Regions from separate parts of the Bacillus safensis genome, predicted to be linked through region 1. Evidence: riboswitches for the same ligand, from Rfam matches in the RefSeq annotation. Region 1 holds a riboswitch; each other region holds the start of a gene.
What was found. Region 1 has a riboswitch for S-adenosylmethionine ahead of AAYR28_RS17755 (sugar ABC transporter substrate-binding protein). Riboswitches for the same ligand answer to the same signal wherever they lie in the genome.
Positions count from the first base shown of each region.

Region 2: another riboswitch for S-adenosylmethionine. It lies ahead of AAYR28_RS05265 (bifunctional homocysteine S-methyltransferase/methylenetetrahydrofolate reductase); the one in region 1 lies ahead of AAYR28_RS17755 (sugar ABC transporter substrate-binding protein).
Region 3: another riboswitch for S-adenosylmethionine. It lies ahead of mtnK (S-methyl-5-thioribose kinase); the one in region 1 lies ahead of AAYR28_RS17755 (sugar ABC transporter substrate-binding protein).

Region 1 is NZ_CP154909.1:3,443,814-3,447,092, reverse strand. Features, by position in the region: gene AAYR28_RS17760 (right-handed parallel beta-helix repeat-containing protein) at 188-1,615, shown strand; SAM riboswitch class I at 1,713-1,822, shown strand; gene AAYR28_RS17755 (sugar ABC transporter substrate-binding protein) at 1,994-3,112, shown strand; gene AAYR28_RS17750 (sugar ABC transporter ATP-binding protein) at 3,182-3,279, shown strand, end outside.
Region 2 is NZ_CP154909.1:1,052,186-1,055,464, forward strand. Features, by position in the region: gene AAYR28_RS05265 (bifunctional homocysteine S-methyltransferase/methylenetetrahydrofolate reductase) at 1-1,556, opposite strand, end outside; SAM riboswitch class I at 1,635-1,753, opposite strand; gene AAYR28_RS05270 (YajQ family cyclic di-GMP-binding protein) at 1,835-2,326, opposite strand; gene AAYR28_RS05275 (CvfB family protein) at 2,552-3,279, shown strand, end outside.
Region 3 is NZ_CP154909.1:1,254,611-1,257,889, forward strand. Features, by position in the region: gene mtnA (S-methyl-5-thioribose-1-phosphate isomerase) at 1-110, opposite strand, end outside; gene mtnK (S-methyl-5-thioribose kinase) at 117-1,310, opposite strand; SAM riboswitch class I at 1,391-1,548, opposite strand; gene AAYR28_RS06385 (pyridoxal phosphate-dependent aminotransferase) at 1,713-2,903, shown strand; SAM riboswitch class I at 2,948-3,049, shown strand; gene mtnW (2,3-diketo-5-methylthiopentyl-1-phosphate enolase) at 3,155-3,279, shown strand, end outside.

The DNA.
Region 1 (3,279 bases):
AGAAATAAAATCCAAATGCGTTATTAACTGATTAATCTGACAATTTAAAAACGAATGGTTTTCCTGTAAGATATTCTTTCAACCATACACCTTTTGACTAGTACATTGCAAGGGACATCGTCATATTTTAATCCTCTTTTTTTTAACCGATAAAGGAAGGAGAGAAGGGAAAGGAGCAAACAACAAGATGAAACGAGCGATACCAGGCATTTTACTCATTTTATTCATGACCGTCATCAGCTTTGGCTGTCAAGCGATGACAGATGAGGCTGGCGCTAAGCAAAGCACAGCCTATTACGTAGCGGTAAACGGAAGCGACAAAAACCCGGGAACAAAGCAAAAACCTTTCCGCACGCTGAAAAAAGCAGCAAGTATGGCGAAGGCTGGGGCAACCATTTACATGAGAGGCGGTACATACAAAGAAAAATTGATTGTCCGCCATTCAGGAACAAAGAAAGCACCCGTTGTCTTTCAAGCTTATGGAAAAGAAAAACCTGTGATTAGCGGGGCTTCCCTTAAAGGAAATCAAGCCGATGGCGGTCTTGTCACGATCGATCAAAAGAGCTACATCACCCTCAAAGGCCTGACTGTAGGACATCTTAAGACGAATAAAGAAGATTTAACACCAGTTGGTATTTTCATCAAAGGAAGCGGCAAAGGCGTCAAACTGCTTAATAACCGAGTGTATGATATTCAGACGAAACATGAAAATGGAAATGCACATGGAATTGCTGTCTATGGGACAAAAGCTCCAGCAGCGATTGAAGACATTGAAATCAAAGGAAATACCGTTGAAAAATTAAAGCTGGGCTTCAGTGAAGCGCTTGTGCTAAATGGGAACGTGAAAAAGTTCCGTGTGACACATAATACGGTCCGGCACACTGATAATATTGGCATTGATTTAATTGGATTTGAGAACGTGGCACCCTCTAAAAAGTATGATCAAGTCAGAAACGGTGTCGTCTCAAGAAACAAAGTATATGAGATTACGAGTGCAGGGAACCCGGCCTATGGCAGCGACATTTCTGCTGGCGGAATTTATGTCGATGGCGGAAAAGACATTGTGATCGATCATAACATCTCACATCACAATGACTTAGGGATTGAAGTCACAAGCGAACATAAAGGAAAAATGGCGGACCGCATCCGCATCGAACACAATCAAGTGTATTTGAACCGTTATACAGGCATTTCTATTGGCGGCTATGATAAGAAGCGTGGCGGTACAACCAATACGACGATCTCACATAATACTTTGTACAAAAATGACACAGCCGGTTTAGAAGGCGGTCAATTGCTGATGCAGTATCAAGCAGTGAACAATCGAATCACGAATAATATCATGACCGCTAGTGCCTCGCATTATTTAGTCGTGAATCTTTATCCAGTGAACCAAAAGAATACCTTCCAGAAGAACGTTTATGATGACCGCAAAGGTGCAAAAGCATCACAGTGGGTATGGCACGGGAAATGGCTGGAAGGCTACAAAACGTATCTCTCTAAAAGCGGTCAAGATAAAGGATCAGCACATCTTAACCCGCAATTTGTGAATGAGAAAAAATATGATTTCCGTCTGAAGAAATCATCACCTGCGAAGAAAATCATCGGAAACTGATGATATTTTAGAAAATTTCAAAAAAGTCATTGACATTGATGTGACATCACATTAAAGTAAAGAAGACATTTCAACGAAAACAAATTTCATAACGGATCTCTTATCAAGAGAGGCAGAGGGACTGGCCCTATGACGCCCGGCAACCGTTTCTATTTTAGAAATTGGTGCTAATTCCTGCAAAGCTGTTACAGCTTTGACAGATAAGAGAGGAAGACTTCCCGATACATGTTTCATGCAACGGTGATCAAGCCTCTCTTTCCAAGAGAGGCTTTTTTTCGTCTCTTTTTTCAAATCAAATGCCTGTTTTACAGGCGTATTTCCACTTTTTTACCTAGTTTTCCGATGTGAAAAATCAAAACAACTTGAGGAGGAACAGCAATGAAGCGTAAGCATTTTACATCATGTCTTGTCTTATTAACGGCATTAACCATCCTATTAACAGGCTGCGGCACTGGATCAAGTGCAGGCTCAAAGGCAAATACGAACGAAAAAGTCTCTTTTGACAATGTACCGAAGCGATTTGCAAAGGGACAGGGAGCAAAAATTAAAGTCATCCGCAAAATTGGAGGAGACGATCATACAGCTCAATTTTTAGCTGGAACCAAGGCAGAAGGTGAAGCACTCGGCTTTACGGTAGATGTCTACACCGCAAATGGAGATACAGCGAAGTTCCATGATGCCATCTCTCAGGCGCTTGAAGAAAATTATGACGGTTTTATCATCTCTCACGGGGACGACGAGGCGACAGTCGCTGATGTGAAAAAGATCACAGCGAAAGGCATTCCAGTTGTAGCGTTTGATTCGAATCCTAAGCTGAAGGACATCAAAGGGGTCACAGTGACGTCTCAAGATGACGAACAATTAGCGAAAAAATCATTAGATGCGCTCGTGTCTGATTTTAAAGGAAAAGCAAATATTGCGTACCTGTGGGTAGATGGATTCCCGCCAATGGTGAGACGAAATAAGGTCTATCAAGAAACGCTTAAACAACATTCAGGAATTAAGGAGCTTGACCGCTTTGGTATTGCCTCCTCTGATACGTCTGTTCAAACGCAAAATGCAGTAGCGGCCATGCTGAATAAGTATCCAAAGGGCAAGCTGGACGCTATTTTTGCCACATGGGATGCCTTTGCCATTGGGGCAGCAAGAGCGTTAAAAGAAGCAGGAAGAACAGAAGTGAAGATTTATGGGATTGATGTATCAAATGCGGATCTTCAAGCAATGACGGCGAAGGACAGTCCGTGGAAGTATACAGCAGCGGTTGATCCGAAGCTCATCGGCGCAGTCGACGTGAGGATTCTTGCGAAGAAAATAGCTGGTGAGAAAACACCGTCTTCCTATGACCTTGAGGCCTCTCTCATCTCGCAAAAGCAGCTTCAACAAGCAGGAAAAGCCATTAACATGGTCAATCTTGCAGACGAAGTGAAGGGATTCGGTTCATCGACTGCTTTTGAGGAAGATTGGATGAAGACTTTGAAGAAGCATTATGCAAAATAAACGACGTGCACTCTCTTTTCATAGAGGGTGTTTCGTTTTTCAGATGATATCAAGAGAAGGAGGACACCTATGACAGCGCCGCTTGTTCGTATGAAGAATATTTCAATTGAATTCCCAGGGGTCAAAGCGTTAGATCAAGTGAATTTCACATTAAAAAAAGGGACGGT
Region 2 (3,279 bases), 1.3 Mb from region 1:
ATGCCGATATAAATCGGTTTATCCAAGTGGCGGCTTTCCTCATGAATTTTCACAAGCTGTTCCTCAGAATAAACAGGCTGTGAAATAAAATAATCAGCACCGTATTCGATTTTTTTCTCAAGACGTTTCACCGCTTTATCAATATGGCGCACATTTGGGTTAAACGCGCCAGCCACTGAAAAATTGGTCTTTTTGCCAAGGGGCTTTCCTGAGAAAGAAAGGCCTTCGTTAAACTGTTTGATGAGACGAATCAAATCAAAGGAGGTTAAATCATACACAGATGTTGCACCTGGGAAGTCTCCAATTTTAGATGGATCGCCTGTGATCGCTAAAATATCGGTTAATCCAAGGGTGTCGAGCCCCATTAAATGAGATTGAAGCCCAATCAAATTACGGTCGCGGCATGTGATATGAACAAGAGAACGCATATCGAGCTGCTGCTTTAATAATGCGCCGCAAGCGACATTGCTAATGCGCGGAGTCGCAAGAGAATTATCGGCTAACGTCAATGCATCAATGCCAGCATTCTTTAATTCATTTGCAGCAACGAGAAATTTTTCGAAGTTCAGCTTCTTCGGCGGATCAAGCTCTACGATAATCGATCGTTTTTTCACAGCCAGCTCATCAAGACCTGGCTCAGTGCGCTGATCTTGGATGGAAATGATTTCTTCTTTTAACACCTTCACTTCTTTTTCAGTGATCGGTGCTAAATCTTTGACCGCTTCAGCCATTGCGCTAATATGCTGAGGTGTTGTTCCGCAGCAGCCTCCGATAATACGTGCGCCCTGATTTCTAAATTCAAGTGCACTTTTTCGGAAATAATCGTTATCGGTATCATAGACGAGTCTGCCTGCTTCAAGTGAGGGGAGACTGCTGTTAGGATAGACAGATAAATGCGAATTTTCCAAAAGTGGAACGCCTTCAAGTGCCTGAATCATGTGATAAGGGCCCAGCCTGCAGTTGATGCCGACAACATCTGCACCAAGAGATGATAACTCAGATAAACCATCCTTCAGCGGGGTACCATCCTGCAAAACGCCTTGTTCATGCATTGAGACGTTCATGACAATCGGAAGAGTCGTTTCTTTGCGGGCAATTTGGAGAACAGCCTTCGCTTCTTCTATATCATAATATGTTTCAAGCAATAATCCGTCAGGCTCTTCATTTAATAGGATGTACAGCTGCTCTCTAAAGCTTCGTTTGATTTCTTCTATAGAGTAAGCATTTTTGTTAAACGTTCGAATGCCGCCAATTGTTCCGAGTACATAAGCAGAGCCTGCGGCTGCTTTTGCAATTTGTACCGCTTTTGTATTGATGCGTTTCGTTTCTTCCTCTAAGCCGTAGCGGGATAGTTTAATATAATTCGCACCGTATGTGTTCGTTTGGATGATGTCAGCGCCTGCCTGCACATATGCTTCGTGCACGCGTTTCACTTCATCCTCTTTCGATAAATTTAATTCTTCAAAGCAGCGGTCAATGCCGTAAGAGTATAAAAGTGTTCCCATCGCTCCGTCAGCTATCAGTACGCGGTTTTGTAAGTCTTGTAATAGGCCCATTGTATTCCTCCTTATTTCTATGTAACAAAAAAAGCCTTCTGATAAGAAGAAGACTTTTTGGCTGTATCGTAATTCTTCTCCTTATCTTCCAAGCAGTTGCTTGCTGGATTTAGCACCTTGGTCATAGAAAATAGATTTCTACTACACCGGTTGCTGAGGCTTCACAGGGCCAGTCCCTCTGCCTCTCTTGATAAGAAAGCAATATGAACATGTCAATGAATTGAACTTCCATCAACTGTAACGAAAAATGCAGAAATAATCAATGGAAAATTTGAAATTTATCGAAAATTTATAAATTGGACATCAATCGGCAAATCGGCCTTGCGCATAAGAGAAATCACCTCTTGTAAATCATCTTTATTTTTCCCTGTCACACGCACTTGGTCATCCTGAAATTGTGATTTCACTTTGATGCCTGACTGCTTGATAAGCGCGTTGATCTTTTTGGCGTTGTCTTGATCAATCCCGCTGATCAGCTTCGCACGCTGGCGTACTGTACCGCCTAGGGCATGCTCAGTTTTTCCGTAATCGATGTTTTTAGTTGGAACATTTCGTTTGATCAGCTTTGTCACAAGCACATCTTTTAACTGCTCAAGTTTGAAGTCATCATCAGAAATGAGGACAAGCTCTTCTTTTTCGAGAGAAATATCACTTTTACTTCCTTTAAAATCATAACGGTTTTTAATTTCTTTCAGTGCTGCTTGAACAGCGTTTTGCACTTCAGGCAGTTCAACTTTCGATACAATGTCAAATGAGCTTTCTTTTGCCATCACACATGACCTCCAAGTTTAGATATTGCGTCTATTTTATCATGCAAATAGCAGAAGAAGAAAACTTTATCAAAGAGTAAAGCCGCCAGCCGTATAAATCGTGTCCAGTTTGTCCACTTTAGCTAACAGAACTAGAGATGTTCATGCAGGAAGAAGTATAGTAGAATAGAGTGAATCAAAAGATGAACGAACGCTCTTTTATGGGCAGATAGGAAGGAAGAGAACATGAGACCAGGTGAGCAACTGACCTTGCAAATAGAGAATGAAATGGAATACGGCTACTTTTTGACAGACGGTGAAGATTCGGTCCTCTTACACCGCAGTGAAATGACAGAAGATATTGGTGACCGAGATGAAGTAGAGGTCTACTTATATGTAGATCATGAAGAAAGACTCGCTGCTACGATGAAAATACCTACAATTAACGCACATACATACGACTGGGTAGAAGTCGTGGACGTGGTAGAAGACATGGGCGCATTTGTTGATGTTGGGCTGTCAAAGGATGCACTTGTTGCAACAGAACACCTCCCGCCTTTTGAGGAAGCATGGCCGAAAAAAGGAGACAAACTCTACTGTATGCTGAAAGTCACAAGCTACGGCAGAATGTTCGCAAAACCAGCCACAGAAGACGTGATCAGTGAATTGTTCACAGAGGCACCAGAAACCTTAATGAACAAAGAAATCACTGGAACAATCTATCGTTTAATTGCGACAGGTTCTTTTATGCTGACAGATACAGGCGTGCGTGGGTTTATTCACCGCACGGAACGAAAGGAAGAGCCACGATTAGGATCGACCGTGACAGGACGCGTCATTGCAGTGAAAGAGGACGGAACGGTGAACGTTTCTCTGCTTCCTAGAAAACAGGATGCACTATCTGTCGATGCAGAAGAAATTTTAACCTATATGAGAACAAGAAACGGCGCCATGCCTTATGGGGACAAAAGTGA
Region 3 (3,279 bases), 1.5 Mb from region 1:
GTATATAAATGCTCAAATACGGTTGCGGCCGGTAATTTTTGCTGATTTAAAATGTGAATACGGTTTTCTTCCCATTCGACAGAACGGGGGACTTCAAATTCTTTTGACAAAACCCGTCACTCCTTTACAGATGGCTGGAATAATGCGACGAGATCAGACGCTGTTTCCACTGTATGATATTGTTTGATAAATGTTTTTCCAAGTGTCAGTGCTGCTTTTTTCTGCTGAATCCGTCTAGTTGGTGATGGAATCGCATCAAGATCAGCGGCATGAGCAAGACCGATTGTTCGGCGGACAAGCTCACAGCCGGCAAAGCCTGTCGCTTCTTTTAAAATCCGGTCAAAGGTTGTTTCTAAAAAGCTGTCCGATACACTAAACGCTTCAATGCTGTCCTCTTTCCAAGCTTTTGTGAACACTTCTTTGAAGGTTGCCCATACATTGACGACATGGTCAAAAAGGTGCTGCTGCTCGTGTTCATTCTCGCGAGATAAAGCATTCAGGAACAGATTGGCGATAAAGTGGCCGATATCGAATCCAAAGGGACCGTAAAACGCGAATTCTGGATCAATGATTTTCGTTTCAGTCTCATTTGCAAAAATACTGCCTGTATGAAGATCACCATGAACCAGCGTTTCAGCTGATGTTAGGAAGATACGCTTCAATTCTGCTGCTTTGGCCTGCACTTCAAGATCTTTCCAAAGCGCTTCTGCTGATTCTCTTAATTCTTCTTCGAAGTCATTTGTTTCACTATCAAAGAAAGGGTCTGTGAAGACGAGTTTTTCTGTAATATCACACAGGTCAGGGTTCGTAAATTGCTTCACAAATTGTTTTTTGATTTTAGGATTTGTAGCAAAGTCAGATGTGTAAAAAAGTGTTTTTCCTAAAAATTCTCCAACATGATCAGATAAATGCGGATATTGTTTTCCGGCAATTAGCCCTTTTCTGACGATTTCTAAGTGAGAGAGATCCTCCATGGCTGTCACTGCAAGAGCTGTATCTGAATAATAGACTGCTGGTACGAGATGCGGCGCATATTCTGACTGCTTGATCAGGGCGGCACTTTCAATTCTTGCCCGGTCTAATGTAAGCGGCCAGCTCTCCCCAACCACCTTTGCATAAGGCAGGGCCTGCTTGATGATCAATCCTTTTTCTTGTTTGTGATCATAAATATGAAAGACGTAATTTAAATTCCCGTCACCAATTTCAGTACATGTCAAATGACTGCTTTCTTGGATCAAACCAAGTCTAATTGCGAGTGCAACTGCCGAGCTTTCTGTTAGTTCTTCATATGATGCCGTAAGTGTAACCAATTGCTTCCCCTCCAAATCATATAAAAAAGCCTCTTTCTCCTGAGAGAAAGAGGCTTGATGGTGTGTATGCTCAAAGCCTCTCTTATCTCTCAGCACATACGTCTGATGGAATTAGCACCGTGCCCTATAAGACAATTGTCTTGGCGCGTTACTTGCTGCGCCCCACTTCACAGTGGTATTAACGGTCGGTTGCTGTTGGGGTCAAAAGGCCAAATCCCTCGCCCAACTCTCGATAAGAGAAATCAATATGTAATTGTTTCGTGTCTGTTTGCATTTCTTAATTCAAGATATTATCAGAGCGTTGCTTTACATGTCAATCTTTTTTCAAAATTGCTTTACAATTCATAAAACAATCCATTACAGTGATTGTATTGTCACGTAACTTGAATAGAAGGTGAAGAAATGGAATTCCAGCAATCAGATGTGTTGAAACAATTACCGAAACAATTTTTTGCGTCCCTTGTCCAAAAGGTGCAGAAAAAAGTGCAGGAAGGGGCAGATATCATTAATTTGGGGCAGGGAAATCCTGATCAGCCAACTCCTCCGCACATTGTAAAAGCCATGCAGAAAGCGGTAGCAAACCCTGAAAATCATCAATACTCCTCATTCCGTGGAACAGCGAAATTAAAAAAGGCTGCTGCCGCTTTTTATGAAAGAGAATATGGCGTCACACTTGATCCAAAGACGGAAATTGCGATTTTATTTGGCGGGAAAGCAGGGCTTGTTGAGCTGCCGCAATGCCTGCTGAATCCGGGTGATACGCTTCTTGTCCCTGATCCTGGCTATCCTGATTATTGGTCAGGCGCTGTGCTTGCTGGAGCGCATATGGTAACCATGCCACTTCTTGAAAAAAATGATTTTTTACCTGACTACGATTTGCTGCCTGAGGATGATAAGAAAAAGGCAAAATTAATGTACTTAAATTACCCCAACAATCCGACGGGGGCTACGGCAAGCCGTTCATTTTTTGAAGAAACCGTTACATTTGCGAAAGATCACGAGCTATGTGTAGTCCATGATTTTGCATATGGCGGCATTGGATTTGATGGAGAAAAGCCGCTCAGCTTTCTGCAAGTAGAGGGAGCGAAAGAGACGGGAATAGAAATTTACACATTATCTAAAACGTACAATATGGCAGGGTGGAGAGTAGGATTTGCAGCCGGAAATTCATCTGCTATTGAAGCAATTGAGCTTTATCAGGATCATCTGTTTGTCTCGCTGTTTAAAGCCACTCAAGATGCAGCAGCGGAAGCGCTATTAAGCGATCAAACGTGCGTGCAGGTGCAAAATGATGGATATGAGAAAAGGCGGAATGTGTGGATGGCTGCCTGCAAAGAAATTGGCTGGGAAGTCAGTGCACCAAAGGGTTCATTTTTTGCTTGGTTAAAGGTGCCGGAAGGATATACATCTGAAGCCTTTTCTGACTTATTATTAGAGAAGGCACATGTTGTTGTTGCGCCAGGCAATGGCTTTGGTGCTCACGGTGAAGGGTACGTGAGAGTAGGGCTTCTAACAAGTGAGGAGCGATTACAAGAAGCCGCTCAGCGCATCGCTGCTTTGAAGCTGTTTGAAAAAAAGCCATTGACAACATAAAAAAATGGTGCGATAATTCAGGCAATATTTAAGAAAATTGAATATTCTTATCAAGAGTAGGCAGAGGGACTAGCCCAATGAAGCCCGGCAACCGACTTCCATGAAGCACGGTGCTAATTCTTGCAGCAAGCGCTGAGAGATAAGATTCTTCGGATGAATGACACGAAACAACCTCTTTAAGGCGCTCATGAAGCACTTGAAGAGGTTTTTTTATTGAACATATGCATGACGCAATCGAAAGGGGATTCCTAGTGAGTGAATTACTGGCAACATACGTATTAACACATCGAGAGGATGAACAAATAAATCGAAAAGCGGAGCAGATCGCGCTTGGTTTAACAGTTGGATCATGGACGGATTTGCCGCAGCTCAAAAA